2 regions of the Gordonia sp. 11cp genome follow, and region 2 is predicted to be linked to the other one. Evidence: predicted binding sites of a transcription regulator. Region 2 holds the regulator's gene; the other holds the start of a gene.
The links. The regulator LexA, encoded in region 2, represses DNA repair genes until DNA is damaged. The targets are predictions, from matches to a motif close to CGAACANNTGTTCG.
Positions count from the first base shown of each region.

Region 1: the regulator LexA is predicted to act here: its motif matches at 1,707-1,720, upstream of AC3B6C_RS22380 (SAV_6107 family HEPN domain-containing protein).

Region 1 covers NZ_CM173437.1:5,009,266-5,016,497, reverse strand. Annotated here, with positions in the region: gene AC3B6C_RS22390 (phytoene desaturase family protein) at 1-780, opposite strand, end outside; gene AC3B6C_RS22385 (GNAT family N-acetyltransferase) at 783-1,457, opposite strand; gene AC3B6C_RS22380 (SAV_6107 family HEPN domain-containing protein) at 1,831-2,304, shown strand; gene AC3B6C_RS22375 (DUF3040 domain-containing protein) at 2,470-2,874, shown strand; gene mraZ (division/cell wall cluster transcriptional repressor MraZ) at 3,469-3,909, shown strand; gene rsmH (16S rRNA (cytosine(1402)-N(4))-methyltransferase RsmH) at 4,168-5,154, shown strand; gene ftsL (cell division protein FtsL) at 5,157-6,005, shown strand; gene AC3B6C_RS22355 (peptidoglycan D,D-transpeptidase FtsI family protein) at 6,115-7,232, shown strand, end outside.
Region 2 covers NZ_CM173437.1:4,089,749-4,096,980, reverse strand. Annotated here, with positions in the region: gene hrpA (ATP-dependent RNA helicase HrpA) at 1-1,875, shown strand, start outside; gene nrdR (transcriptional regulator NrdR) at 1,849-2,340, opposite strand; gene AC3B6C_RS18350 (LysM peptidoglycan-binding domain-containing protein) at 2,440-2,979, opposite strand; gene lexA (transcriptional repressor LexA) at 3,247-3,951, shown strand; gene AC3B6C_RS18340 (phosphoenolpyruvate--protein phosphotransferase) at 3,929-5,638, opposite strand; gene AC3B6C_RS18335 (DeoR/GlpR family DNA-binding transcription regulator) at 5,789-6,559, shown strand; gene pfkB (1-phosphofructokinase) at 6,556-7,232, shown strand, end outside.

The DNA.
Region 1 (7,232 bases), 920 kb from region 2:
GCCGTCCGCGCCGATCCGATGGACGAGCGCATCGGTGAGGGCACCGCTGCCCCCGATCGCGCGACCGGGCGGAATCCGGTGCATGAGTGCGGCGAAGCCGATCATCGGTGCGGTGCCCGGCGCGCTCATGGGCGGACCCGACTGGGCGCCGAACCACGCGAGTCCGGCCTTGAGCTGCTCGGAGTCGAAGTACTCGTCGAGCAGGGAATCGCCCGAGGCCATCAGTTCGGCGGTGAGGTTGAGCACCCGGCCGCCCCGCCGGCCGAAGACCCCGGTGCGCGCCGTGGTGGCGGTGCCGCCGAGGCCGCCGAAGGCGCGGCCGAATCTGCCCAGCGTCGCGGGTTGGTAGAACGCGTCCATGACCGCCCGCGCACGTGGCGTCCACGTCGCGACGAACCTCCGGTAGGCAGCGGCATCGGCTGCGCCACAGGCATTCTCGATCGACGCGCAGGTTGCGTCGAGGTCACTCCGGAAGATGATCGGCGGGGCCGTCTCGGTCGCCGGGACGAATGCCCACGGATCGCAGTCGACGTATCGCAGGCCGTGCGCGGCCAGGTCGAGGTCGTCGAGGACGGGGGAGTGCCGGATCATCAGGTGCGACGACGACCCGCGGTCGACCCGGTGTCCGGGGAACCGTTCGACGGTCGAGACGGCGCCGCCGGGGATCTCGTCCCGCTCGAGGACCTCCACCTCCCGCCCGGCCTGCGCCAGATAGGCCGCGGCGATCAGGCCGTTGTGGCCCCCGCCGATGACGACGGCGTCGCGCCGCGTGCCGTGCATCGCTAGCTCCCGGTTCCGGTGCGTCGGGCCGCGGCCGGCGGTTGCAGCTCCAGCGGGAGCGGGCGTCCGAGGAAGGCGAACGGACGTGGGTCACCGGTGAAGGTGAAGTGACGCAGGACGTCGGTGAATCCCATCCGCCGGTACAGCGACCATGCGCGGTTGTCCTCGGCGGGGATCTCCGGTGTCGAGAGCAGGACGTGGCGCTCGGGGCGGTCGGCGAGGAGCCGGGCGAGCAGCCATTGTCCGATCCCTCGTCCCTGGGCGGTCGGATGCACGTGTAGCTCGGTGAGTTCGAAGTAGTCGCGGGCGATCGCTTCGACCGTCTCGGGCGGCCGGCCCGTCTGGCGGAGGCCGAGCCGCAGCTGCTGATTCCACCACTGGCCCGTCGCGCCGGTGTAGCCGTAGGCGATCCCGACGAGCAGGTCGTCGGGTCCGATGCCGACCGGCGGACCGACCCGACGTCGCGCGGCCGGCATGGTCCGCGCCTCGTACGGGCTCACGGTCTCGACCGCGCCCACCGCACGCCATCCGGGCCGGGCCATGTGCTCGCGCCACAACCCGGCGCGGTGGATCTCGGTTCCGCGCGGATAGTTCATCGCGGTCACGTAGATCTCCAGTGCGGGCTCGAGCCAGGCCCGGGCGTCCTGGCCGGTCAGGCTCACCAGACGGATCGTCAACGGACTCCCGTTCTCTGCGTCGTCATCCTGTGGGGCGTCGTCGACCCGCGTACGCCGGTCGCCGGCGCGGGGGCGGCGGCGCCGTCCTCTCCCGGGCATCGCATGGCGGGCCACTTCCGGGAATTGTCCTATCGATGATGCACACTCGGCAGGAATCGGGTCGCAGGTGGTGGCGTTGTACTTCGCGGCGGCGGTTTCGGGTCACAGATGTCTTGAACACCGACGCCGGGCTAGCTATATTGAACTTGTCGAACGGATGTTCGATGAATGTGCCTCCGCAAGCTGTTCGCGCACATCCACGACACGGTCCGGCGGTGGACGAGGGAAGCGTCTGCCGCCGGACACAAACATCACGCACGAGGAGGAGAACGCCATGGCCAGGCATCGCAGCGCCACAGCTCTCACCCACGCGGTTCCCGTCGATCCGGTGATGGTCGGCCGCGCCCGCGACCTCCTCGAGCGTGCGCACCTGCTCCTCGACAACGCTGACGGCGTCGAAGACGGCGCCGAACGTTTCCGTCAGCTCTATCTGGTGGCCCTCCGCGCATCGGGGGCGGCCCTCGCCGTCCATGAGCCGGTGGGGACCATCCGGCGCAAGACGTCGAACGCCTGGACCCGCATCGGCGTGGTCGCACCAGAGCTGGCGCCGATCGCTGCCCGGTTCGCCTCGCTCTCGCCGGTTCGGATGAAGATCGAGTCCGGGATCATCCGCACGGTCGATCCCGACAGTGTGGCGGGGATGCGACTGCTCGTACTCGATTTCCTCCGACAGGTCGAGACGATGGTCATCGCCTACGAGCAAGGAAAACTCGGTTCCGAGGCCCTTCAGATCGGGGCGACGGCGTGAATCCGGCCACACTTGGTCGTTTATCGCACCGGCCGGTCATCCGCAACGGCGAGTAATGGTGGTCGTGGTCGATTTCACCTCGTATCATGGGACGATATAGGCGCAGACGCCTTTCCGGTCGCGGGTGACCTTCGTCGGCGTCACGGATCAGTAGAAGGAGGGTCGGTGCCACTTTCGGAGCACGAGCAACGCATGCTCGAACAAATCGAGAGCGCGCTGTACGCGGAAGACCCCAAGTTTGCGTCCAGTGTCAAGCGTCGACGTCTGGGGAGGTCGAGCGGTCGTCGTCGCCTGCAGGCGGCAGCGGTCTTCGTCGTCGGCCTGGTGATGCTGGTCGGCGGACTCATCGTCGACATCACCATCGGCGGGTTCCCGATAGTGAGCCTGCTGGGCTTCCTGGTGATGTTCGGGGCCGGCCTCTTCGCTCTGTGGGGGGACAGCGGCACCGCCGAGTCCGGTTCATCGGCGCCCCGGGCCGGGAAGAAGCAACCCGGGTCGTCCGGCGGCGGCAAGCGCAAGCTGTCGGAACGCATGGAAGAGCGATTCAATCGCAGGTTCGAGCAGGAGTGATCCGCTGATCTCGACTCCGCGTTCGTCGATCGGCTGACCGACCCCGGCGACAACCGCGTCGCCACCGCGACAACCGCATACGACAAGAGCCGCGTACCCCACGGGTACGCGGCTCTTTCATGCTTCCGTTCACCGCCTGGGCACCGGACGGACCATGTGGCGCACGGTCGGCGGGATCGGACGCACAGTCGACGGATCCGGACGCACACAGTCGACGGATTCGGACGCACAGTCGACGGATTCGGGCGCACGGTCGACGGTCCCCACGACGCCCCACCGGCGTTCCCCACTTCTCCCCACACGAGCGCCCCACTATGCCCCACCTTCGCATTTGTCCCGGTCATTCTGACCTCTCTGGTATCGCCAGACCCCTCTTGTCACGGGTGCGAGTGCCGAATTCCGTCGGCGACGCGCCGCGACACGTGCTTCACTCGCCGCGTTTCACTGCTCTGAACTGCGAATTTGTTGAGCGTGGGGGAATCGGGGGGTGGCGGGGGTGGAAAGTGGTGGAAAGTGGGGTACTGTGGCATCACTGGGTGAAGCGGTCCACCACAGCGCAGGAAGCGCAGATCCCGGTGGGCAGGAGGTGTCGACGTGTCCGTGCGATTCGTCGGTACCTACACGCCCAAATTGGACGACAAAGGGCGGCTCACGTTGCCCGCCAAGTTCCGCGATGCACTGGCAGGAGGGGTAGTGGTCACCAAAGGCCAAGATCACAGCTTGTCGGTGTACCGGACCGAGGAGTTCGATGCGATAGCGGCACGGATCGTCGAGGCGTCACGAAACGACCCCGATCTGCGTGCGTTTCAGCGAACGTTCTTCGCCGGTTCGGAAGAGCAGCGACCGGACGGTCAGGGCAGGATCAGCCTGTCCGCCGACCATCGCGTGTACGCGGGACTGTCGAAGGAGTGCGTGGTGTTCGGCAGCTTCGATCACCTCGAGATCTGGGATTCGGCCGCGTGGAACGAATATCAGACCCGGCACGAGGAGAACTTCTCGGCCGCAAACTCCGCGGCACTGAACGCGGTGCTGTAGCCGGACACCTGCGCCGGTTACCGACAAGAGACAGACCGAAGAGACACAGACCGAAGAGACAGCAACCGATGGGCGAGTTCGGTGCCCAGAGGCTTCGGGTGGCACGAGGCCCCGGCCCGGTGGCGACCCTGGCGTACTTCCCCAACGCCAGGTGCGTGATCGGGTCGGGACCCCGCTCCATCCGACCGCCTGCTCTCGCCGACCCGAAGCAACCGCCCACCGCCGATACCGCATACATGCCGATGGGGGGTCTTCATCATGGTCGATGCAGGTGACGAACCGCGCCGGTCCGGCGAGTTCGGGCACGTACCGGTGATGGGTGCTCGCATCGTCGAACTGCTTGCCCCGGCCCTGGATTCCGACGATCCGCGGATCTTCCTCGACGCCACCCTCGGCGCCGGCGGACACAGTCAGCTCGTTCTCGAGTCGTTCCCGAACGCCCGGGTGGTCGGCATCGACCGGGACGCCTCGGCGCTCGAGATCGCTCGTGAGCGACTGAGCCCGTACGCCGACCGGATCTCGCTGCACCAGGCGACGTTTCACGAGATCCGCGAAGTGATGGACGCGGCGGGACAATCGGCTCTCGACGCCGCGCTGTTCGATCTCGGCGTGTCCTCGATGCAGCTGGACCAGGCCGGGCGCGGATTCGCCTATGCGGTGGACGCGCCGCTGGACATGCGGATGAACGCCGACGATCCGCTCACCGCCGCCGACGTGCTCAACACGTACTCACACGGCGAATTGGCCCGTGTCCTCTCCGATTACGGGGAGGAGCGCTTCGCCGGGCGGATCGCATCGGCGGTGCTGCGGGAGCGTGACAAGGAGCCGTTCACGACCAGTGCGCGTCTCGTCGAATTGCTCTACGACGCGATCCCAGCCGCCACCAGGCGGACCGGTGGACATCCGGCGAAGCGGACCTTCCAGGCGCTGCGCATCGAGGTCAACCACGAATTGGACGTCCTGCGTGAGGCATTGCCCGCGGCCCTGGACTCGCTCGTGGTCGGCGGTCGGGTCACCGTGATGAGTTATCAGTCGCTGGAGGACCGGATCGTCAAGCGCGAGTTCGCCACGCGCACGTCATCGACGTCGCCTCCCGGGCTGCCGGTCGAATTACCCGGTACCGCACCAGAATTCCGTCTCGTCACCCGCGGCGCCGAACGGCCGGACGAGAACGAACTGGCCACCAACCCGCGCTCGGCGCCGGTTCGTGTCCGCGCGATCGAACGAGTCGAGAAGAAGGGCTGAGCATGACCATCCTGCACGAGGCCCCGTCGCGTGCCGACGACGACCGCGACTCCCGACGGTCACGCCGGACCCGCATCGAGTCCGAGCGGGCGACCCGGTCGCGCGCCGCCCAACGCGCACTCGACCGGCGCCACCGCCGCACCGCGGCAGGTCGTGCCGCACCGTCGCGTCGTACCGGCGGTGGACTGTCGATGACCGGGGTGTCCCTGCGAGAGCGATTGCAGCACACCCCCTTCGTCGTACCGGTCATCGCACTGCTGGTGCTCGGCCTCGGCCTCAGCCTGTGGCTGTCGACCAAGGCGGCCCAGGACTCCTACAAGCTGGGAATCGAGCGCACACAGAATCAGTCCCTCATCGATCAACGCGACGCCCTCAAGCGCACCTATGAATCCGGCAATTCGGCACCCGAATTGTCCGACAAGGCAGCGCGTCTCGGCATGATCCCGGCCGACAACCCCGCCCGCATGATCGTCGACGACCCTCGGCGGCCGCGAGTGGTGGGCAAGCCGGTACCGGCCTCCGGCCGGCCGATGGGGAGTCTGAACCCCGACACCGCACCGGATCCCGCGGACCAGGTCGACCCGAGCCGGGTCGACGACTCGATCGGTCTGGGCGGACGGTCGGGTTCTGACGGGCCCGACGCGGTTCCGACGACCACCCCGCAGCCCACACCATCGCAACCGACCGGTGGACAACCGGCGCCGTCGCAACCGGCGCCGTCGCAAACCGCCCCGCCCGGCGCGAATCCGCTGCCGTCCGGGACCGATTCGGTGCCGTCCGGAACGAGCGTGGTTCCGCCGGCCGCGTCGTCGACGCCGACTCCCGCGCCGAATGTGGTGCCCGCCCCGTGAGTTCATCGGCGGCCCGGCACGCAACGTGCGCCGGGTCTCCGGCGTCATCTCCAACCCGCCGGGGTCAAATCCGGTGTAACCACGTTGAAGCGGTGAACAATTGACGACCATGACACGTGCGACCTTCGAGCGGCTCGGCGCGGGGCCGGCACGACCGGGACGCCGCCCCGGGCGGCGGCCCGCCGCGGGGTCGGGGGGACCGAAGCGTCCGGGGACCGGCGGGCGGAACGGCCGGGGACCGCAGACCTTCGTGTTCCGTGCGCGCGCGGCGGGAGTGCTGGTACTGCTCGTGGTTCTCGCGGTCGCGGTCAAGATGATCGTCGTGCACACCGTGCAGGCCGGGGCGATCTCCGCCGAAGCCGCGCAGCAGCGCGAGTACACCCAGGTGCTCACCGCCAAACGCGGAGCGATCCTCGACCGCAACGGGCGGCCGCTCGCCTACACCGACGAAGCCAGATCGTTGACGTTCCTGCCCAAGGCCGTTCGCAAGACGATCGAGGAAGAGCATCGAAAGAATCCGGCTCTGCCGGACGTCGACACCAGGCTCAAGGAGATCGCGAAGGGGGTGTCGGTGGCCCTGGGCGGGTCGATCAGCGAAGCGGATCTGCTCGAGAAGGTCACCGGCGAAGACACTTTCGTGTACCTGGCCCGCTCGGTGAGCCCCGATGTCGCGTCACGGATCACCGAGGAGTTCCCCGAGGTCGGCGCGGACCCGCAGAGCATCCGTCTCTACCCCGGGGGATCGCTGGCCGCGAACGTGGTCGGTGACGTGAACTACGACGGCAACGGCCTCATCGGGCTCGAGGCGTCGCTGGACTCGATCCTGTCGGGAACCGACGGTTCGCGGACCTACGACCGTGGATCGGACGGCGCGATCATCCCCGGCAGCATGCGCAACGTGCATCCGGCGCTCAACGGTGCGACGGTGCGGCTCACCCTCGACTCCGACATCCAGTGGTTCGTCCAGAGTCAGATCATGAAGGCCAAGCAGGCATCTGGTGCGCAGGGGGCGTCGGCGGTCGTACTGGACGCGAGGACCGGCGAGGTGCTGGCGATGGCGAACGACGGGACCTTCAACGCGTCGATCCCGCTGTCCGAGCAGCCCGATGCCGAGTTGGGCAACCCCGCCGTCACGTCCCCGTTCGAGCCGGGCTCGGTCAACAAGCTGATCGCTGCCGCGGCGGCCGTCGAATACGGGATCACCCGGCCGGAAACGGTTCATCGGGT
Region 2 (7,232 bases):
GAGACGTCGCGGCTCTTCGCGCACACCGTCGCCGGGATCGACCCCCTGTGGGCCGAGCGCCTCGCCGGCGACCTGGTCAAACGCACCCACAGCGAGCCGCACTGGTCCGCCCGACGCGGCGCGGCCATGGCCTACGAGCGCGTCACCCTCTACGGGGTCCCCCTCGTCGCCCGTCGGCGCGTCGACTACGGCCCCATCGACCCGGAGGTCTCGCGCGAGTTGTTCATCCGGCACGCCCTGGTCGAGGGTGACTGGCGGACGCAACACGGGTTCTTCGAGCGCAACCGCAATCTCCTCGACGCCGCCACCGATGTCGAGAACCGCACGCGCACCCGCGGTCTCGTGATCACCGAGGATCAGCTCTTCGAGTTCTACGACCAGCGCCTACCGCCCGACATCACCTCCGCACGTCACTTCGACACCTGGTGGAAGAAGGCCCGGCGGGCCGAGCCCGATCTGCTCGACCTGCGTCCCGAAGACGTCACGGGTGGCACCGAGGTGGCTCCGACGGACTACCCCGGCGCATGGCAGCAGGGCGACACACGACTCGAACTGCGGTACCGGTTCGAGCCCGGCGCACCCGACGACGGGGTCACGGTCGTCATCCCACAGGCACTGCTCCCCCACATCCGCCCGGTCGGCTTCGACTGGTCGGTCCCCGGGATGCGTACCGAACTGGCCACCGCGCTGGTCAAGACCCTGCCGAAACAGCTGCGCAAGAGCATGTCCCCCGCCCAACGGTTCGCCGAGGCGGCCCTCGGCCGGCTCACCCCGCGCAAGGAACCGCTGACCGCGGGGCTCGCTCGCGAACTCTCCGCGATCACCGGGATGACGGTCACCGCAGCCGATTTCGACACCGACCGGGTACCGGCACACCTTCGGATGCATTTCGCGGTCGCCGACGGATCCGGACAGATCATCGCCCGGGCCGACTCGTTGTCCGAGCTCCAGCAGACCCGGACGCCGGCGGCACCGAGAACGGTGTCACGCACGCTGTACCGGAACTGGACCGCCGACGGGATCGGCACGCTCGCCGACCAGAAGACGGTCGACGTCGCCGGACAACGGCTGACCAGGTACCCGACGATCGACGCGGTGTCCGACGAGAAGGGACGCACGCGAGGCGTCATCGCCGTCGACGCTGCGACTCCCGAGACCCGCGACCGGCTGCTGCGTCGCGGCATCGTCGCCCTCCTCGATCTGGCGATACCACCGCTGCACAAGCGAATCGCGGGATCCCTGGGCCCGGCGGCCCGACTCGCCCTGAGCCAGAGCCCGTATGCGGACACCGAGGCGCTGCTCGCCGACTGCACACGACGGGCCATCCGGGACACCGTCGCCGGCGTCGACGACGCCGAGCTGACGGCTCTTCGCTCACCACAGGCATTTTCGGACTTCCTGGAGCGTATCCGGCCACGGATCACCGAGGCCGCACCGGACTACTTCTCGCTCGCCGTCGCGGCGCTCGAACGAATGGCGCCGGTCCGGGCGGCGATCGACCGGCACGCCGGTTCGCTGGCCGCCGACGACGTCGCCGAGCAGATCGACCACCTCGTGTTCGACGGATTCGTCGCAGCCACCGCCCGACGGCACCTGGAGAACCTGCCGCGCTACCTCGAAGGTGCGCAGGCACGTCTGGAGGCGCTGCCCGGGTCGGCATCGCGCGACCAGGCCGGTGTGGCGGTCATCGATCGAGTCGTCGAACGGTGGGCCCAACGACTCGAACAGGTGCCGGAACACCGACGGGCGATCGTCGACGACGAAGCGCAGTGGCTTGTCGAGGAACTACGCGTGGGATTGTTCGCCCAGCGTCTCGGTACCGCGTTTCCCGTCTCGGAGAAACGGGTCCTACGAGCTCTGGACCGGCTCGGCTGAGACGGTGTCGGCCCGCCCGCCGGACGCCGACTTCAGGTCGTCGATCTCGCGCTGGAAATCCTCCACCGAGTCGAACGACCGGTACACCGAGGCGAACCGCAGGTACGCCACTTCGTCGAGATCGCGGAGCGGACCCAGGATCGCCAGACCGACCTCGTTGCTGGGGATCTCGGCCGATCCGCTGGCGCGCACGGTGTCCTCCACCTGCTGGGCGAGCTGGGCGAGTGCGTCCTCGGCGACGTGTCGGCCCTGACAGGCGCGTCGGACACCGCGCATCACCTTCTCGCGACTGAACGGCTCGGTCACACCGTTGCGTTTGACCACGGCGAGCACGGCGCTCTCCACGGTCGAGAAACGGCGGCCGCACTCCACGCACGAGCGGCGGCGTCGGATGGCCTGCCCTTCGTCTGCGACACGCGAGTCGATGACCTTGGTGTCGTCGTTCTTGCAGAAGGGGCAGCGCATCGTGTCCTCACGCAGGTCGCGGGACGCTGGAACGCACCGAATCCGTGCGCCCCGCCGCTTCTCGGCCGGCCCCTGTGACATCGAGGATACCGCCCGGCCTCAGCGGTACCGGGGGGTGAGCAGGGGCTGGCCCACCTGCAGCGCACTCGTGGGCAGATCGTTCATCGCGACGATCTCGTCGATCACGATCTCGCGCGGCATCTCCGGCGCCACCCGGCCGGCGATCGTGCTCAGGGAGTCCCCCGCGCGCACGTGGACGACCTCCGCACTCACGGCGGCAGGGGTCATCGAGTCCGAGTAGTTCTGGCCGACGACGCCGAACACCCACACGACGAACGCCAGCCCGACGCCGGCGAGGACCGCCACCGCGGTGCGGCGACGGCGACGGAACACCGCGGCATCCGGCGCGAGAGGGCCCCGGCCCCTGGACCCCACCGCCGAGCCGCAGCTCGTGGCGCCGACACGCGGGGTCAGCGGTGACCCGCCCGCCGGACGGTTGCCTGCCGGCCGGTTGTCGACCGGGCGGCGACCGTCGGACAGCGGGGCACGGGTCCGGACGCGATCGGCGCGATCGGTACGCGCCCGAACGGTGTCGGGACGGTCGGTACGGACGGGAGCGACGAGAGTGTCGGTGCGCATGGTGCCCTCCGAGTGTTCGGTGCGAGATCCTCTGGGTGAGATCTTCTGGTGTGGTGTGTGGTGCTGTCGGTGTTCGAACTTCGATCAGGTGTTCGATGCACTGATGTTCGAATTTGTAGCACGGCGCACCGACAAAGTCTCGCGACACATCGAACAAATGTTTGAGGTGAGGGTCGCACTCCGCTAGGCTCGGACCCGGCTGAACATCCCCACCGGACATCCCACGGGCCATCTACCTGCACGTTCCGAAGACGAGAGGAACCGAACATGAGTGACACCGGCGACAGGCGCGGCCGAGCGCGGGGAGTCGACGACGAGGCCCCGATCGACGTCGCCGCCGCCGAGGCCTCACTCACCCCGCGACAGCTCGGGGTCCTGGAGGTGATCCGCCGCTCGGTTCGCGAGCGCGGTTATCCGCCCAGCATCCGCGAGATCGGCGACGAGGTCGGGCTCGCCTCGACATCGTCGGTTGCCCACCAGCTGCGAACGTTGGAACGCAAGGGCCTGCTCAAGCGAGATGCGAACCGACCCCGCGCGGTCAACATCGCCCCGAGCGAGCCGCCGTCGCCGGAGACCCCCTCGACCGGCCAGCTACCGGAGCCGACCTTCGTGCCGGTCCTCGGTCGTATCGCGGCCGGTGGTCCGATCCTGGCCGAGGAGGCGGTCGAGGACGTGTTCCCGCTTCCTCGCGAGCTGGTCGGCGAAGGCTCGCTGTTCCTGCTGCGCGTCGTGGGCGAATCGATGATCGACGCGGCCATCTGTGACGGCGACTGGGTGGTGGTCCGGCAGCAGAACGTCGCCGACAACGGCGACATCGTCGCGGCGATGATCGACGGCGAGGCCACGGTGAAGACCTTCAAGCGTCAGGGCGCCAACGTGTGGCTGATGCCGCACAACGAACTGTTCGATCCCATCCCGGGCAACGACGCCGTGATCCTCGGCAAGGTCGTCACCGTGATGCGGCGAATCTGACCTCTCCGCCGACCGAACGGTCGAGCACTGCCGCGGCCGCTTCGCGCGCCGCGGCAGGATCGGATGTGGCCAGCGCGGCGTCGGCGGCAGCGCGGCAGTCCTGTGTGGTCACCGCACCGAGCCTGGCCCCCACCGCCGCGGCCGCGGCGGGCGCACTGGACAGCGAGGTCACCCCGAGACCCACGAGGACGCAGGCGAGATTCGGATCGGCGGCCGCCTCACCGCAGACCCCGACCGGCTTTCCCTGTCGGACACCCGCGGCGGCAACACCCGCGATCAGGCTGAGCACGGCGGGTTGCCACGGGTCGGTCAGCCCGGCGAGATCGGCCGACATCCGATCGGCCGCCATCGTGTACTGCGTCAGATCGTTGGTACCGATGGACACGAAGTCCACCTCCGCGAGCACGGCCTCGGCGAGGATCGCCGCCGCGGGCACCTCGATCATGACCCCCGCGACCAGACCCCGACCCCGGACCTCCGCGGCGAACACCCGCGCCTCCGCCGGCGAGGCGATCATCGGCGCCATGACCCACGGCGCGACCTTCGAGCCGACGGCGGCCAGCGCGATCGCGTCGAGCTGATGTGCGCGGATCTCGGGATGCGCCAGGGCGATTCGATCCCCACGGACCCCCAGCGCCGGATTGGACTCGTCGGGATGCGTCACGAAGCGGAGCGGTTTGTCCGAGCCGGCGTCGAGGGTGCGGATCACCACCTTCCGCCCGTCGAAAGCACCGAGGACCTCACGGTAGATCCCGGCCTGCTCGTCCACCGACGGTTCGTCCGCGCGTTCGAGGAAGGCGAGTTCGGTGCGGAAGAGTCCGACACCCTCGACGGGGTGTCCGGCCGCGGCCCGTGCCGACGATCCGTCGGCGACATTGGCGAGCACTGACACACCCACGCCGTCGGCGGTGCGCCCCGGACCCGTCCAGCCGGCGACGACCTCGGCGCGTCGCCGGTCCTCCTCGACGCGTGCCCGGGCCGTGTCCGCGTCGGGCTCGACCTCGATACGGCCGGTCGTTCCGTCGACGAGAACGGTTGTGCCGGAATCGATCTCGGCCAGATCAGTGACCGCGACGACGCACGGGATGCCCAGCTGCCGCGCGATGATCGCGGTGTGACTGGTGGGGCCGCCCAATCGGGTGACGAGGGCGATCGTGCTCGCGGGGTCGAGGCCGGCGGTGTCGGCGGGCGCAAGATCGTCGGCGAGCAGCACCGACGGCACCTGCGGTGTCGGCACACCCGGCTCGGGCAGGCCGAGCAGTTCGGCGAGCACGCGGTCGCGGACGTCGTTGAGATCGGTGACCCGCTCGGCCATCAGCCCGCCGAGTTTGGTGAACACCGCCGCGAACTGCTCGGTGGCCGCGACGGCCGCGGCTTCGGCGGAGGCGCCCTTGGTGATGAGCGCCGTGGCGGAACCGATCCATCCCCGGTCCTCGGCCAGCCCCGCGGTCGCCGCGAGCACCTCGGCGGCCACCCCGGTGTTCTGGGAGGCGCGCGTGCGCAGTCGCGCGGCGACGGCCCCGGCAGCCGAGGCGAAGCGCGTCACCTCGTCGGCGCGCCGCTCCTCGGGGATCTCCACGCCGACGCCGAGCGTCTCCGGCGAGTGATCGGGCCGCTCGCCCGGCCACAGCGCCGGACCGTGCGCCAGTCCGCCAACCACCGGGGTCCCTGTCAGGATCTGCGCCATCGTCTTGCCTCTCACTCGACTATCGATGTGACCACCGTTACAAAAAGTGCTTGACTTGTCAACACAAACAGGCGTAAACACAATTACTACAACATCCAATCCAACACGCCTCAACAAGCGGGGTGGCTGGAACCTTCAGATCGGAGCGATGTGTACGCCGAGGAGAGACAACAGGCGATCGTCGACGAGGTGCGCGTCGCGGGGCGGGCATCCGTGGCCGCGCTCGCCGAGAAATTCGACGTCACCAGCGAGACCGTCCGTCGAGACCTCGCCGTTCTGGAGCGTGCCGGGCATCTGCAGCGTGTCCACGGAGGTGCCGTCCGCGCCGAGGTCATGCGGGCTCTGGGCGAACTCGGGATCGACGAGCGCGAGTCGAGCCAGATCGAACAGAAGACCGCGATCGGCCGCGCGGCGATCCGCTTCCTGCCGCCGGACGGCGGTTCCGTGCTCTTCGATGCCGGCACCACGACCTACCGCGCCGCCGAGGCCACCGCGCCGGATCGGAGACTCACCCTGTTCACCAACAGCCTGCCCATCGCCGGTCTGCTGGCCGGCACCCATCCCGACGGCCTCCATGCTCTCGGCGGACGCGTCCGCGGTCTCACCCAGGCCACCGTGGGCGTCGAGACGGTGGACGCACTCCGCCGGCTGCGCGTCACCACCGCGTTCCTCGGCACCAACGGTCTGAGCGAGTCCCACGGGTTGTCGACCCCCGACCCCGACGAGGCGGCGGTGAAGGCGGCGATGGTGGCGGCCGCGCAACGCGTCGTGGTGCTCGCCGACAGCTCGAAGATGGACCGCGAAGACCTGTCCTCGTTCGCCGGGATCGACGACGTCGACGTCCTCATCACCGACTCCGGGATCGACCCGGCCTTCTCGGCGGCCCTGTCCGCGCGCGGCGTCGAGGTGGTGATCGCATGATCGTGACGGTCACCGCGAACCCGAGCCTCGACCGCACCCTCGAACTCGGCGCACCGCTCGCCCGCGGCGAGGTGCAGCGTGCCGGCGTGGTCCGCACCGAACCCGGCGGCAAAGGTGTCAACGTGTCCCGCGTCGTCGCGGCCGCCGGTCTGTCCACCCGTGCCCTGCTCCCCGCCCGGTCGGGCGATCCGCTGCGCACCGCACTCGACGACCTCGGACTCCCCTACGACGCGGTGCCAGTCGACGGCGAGGTCCGCTCCAACATCACCATCGCCGAGTCGGACGGGACGACCACCAAGATCAACGCGCCGGGCGTCGCCCTGACGACGCAGGATCGCGAAGCACTCGTCGGACTCGTCCGCGCTCACGCCGACTCCGCGCACTGGGTCACCCTCTGCGGCTCGCTGCCGCCCGGCGTTCCCGATGACTGGTACCGCTCGATCGCCGACGACCTCGTCCTCGCCGGATGCCGGGTGGCGGTGGACACCTCCGGCGCTCCGCTCCGTGCCGTCGTCGCCGGTCGCGTCGACCTGATCAAACCCAACGAGGACGAGCTCGCCGAGCTGACCGGCGCCGACCCGGCGATACTCCGAGACGCTCTCTCCCGCAACGATCTCGGCCCCGTGGTGGAGGCCGCGACCACGATCGCGGAGCAGATCGGCGGCAACGTCCT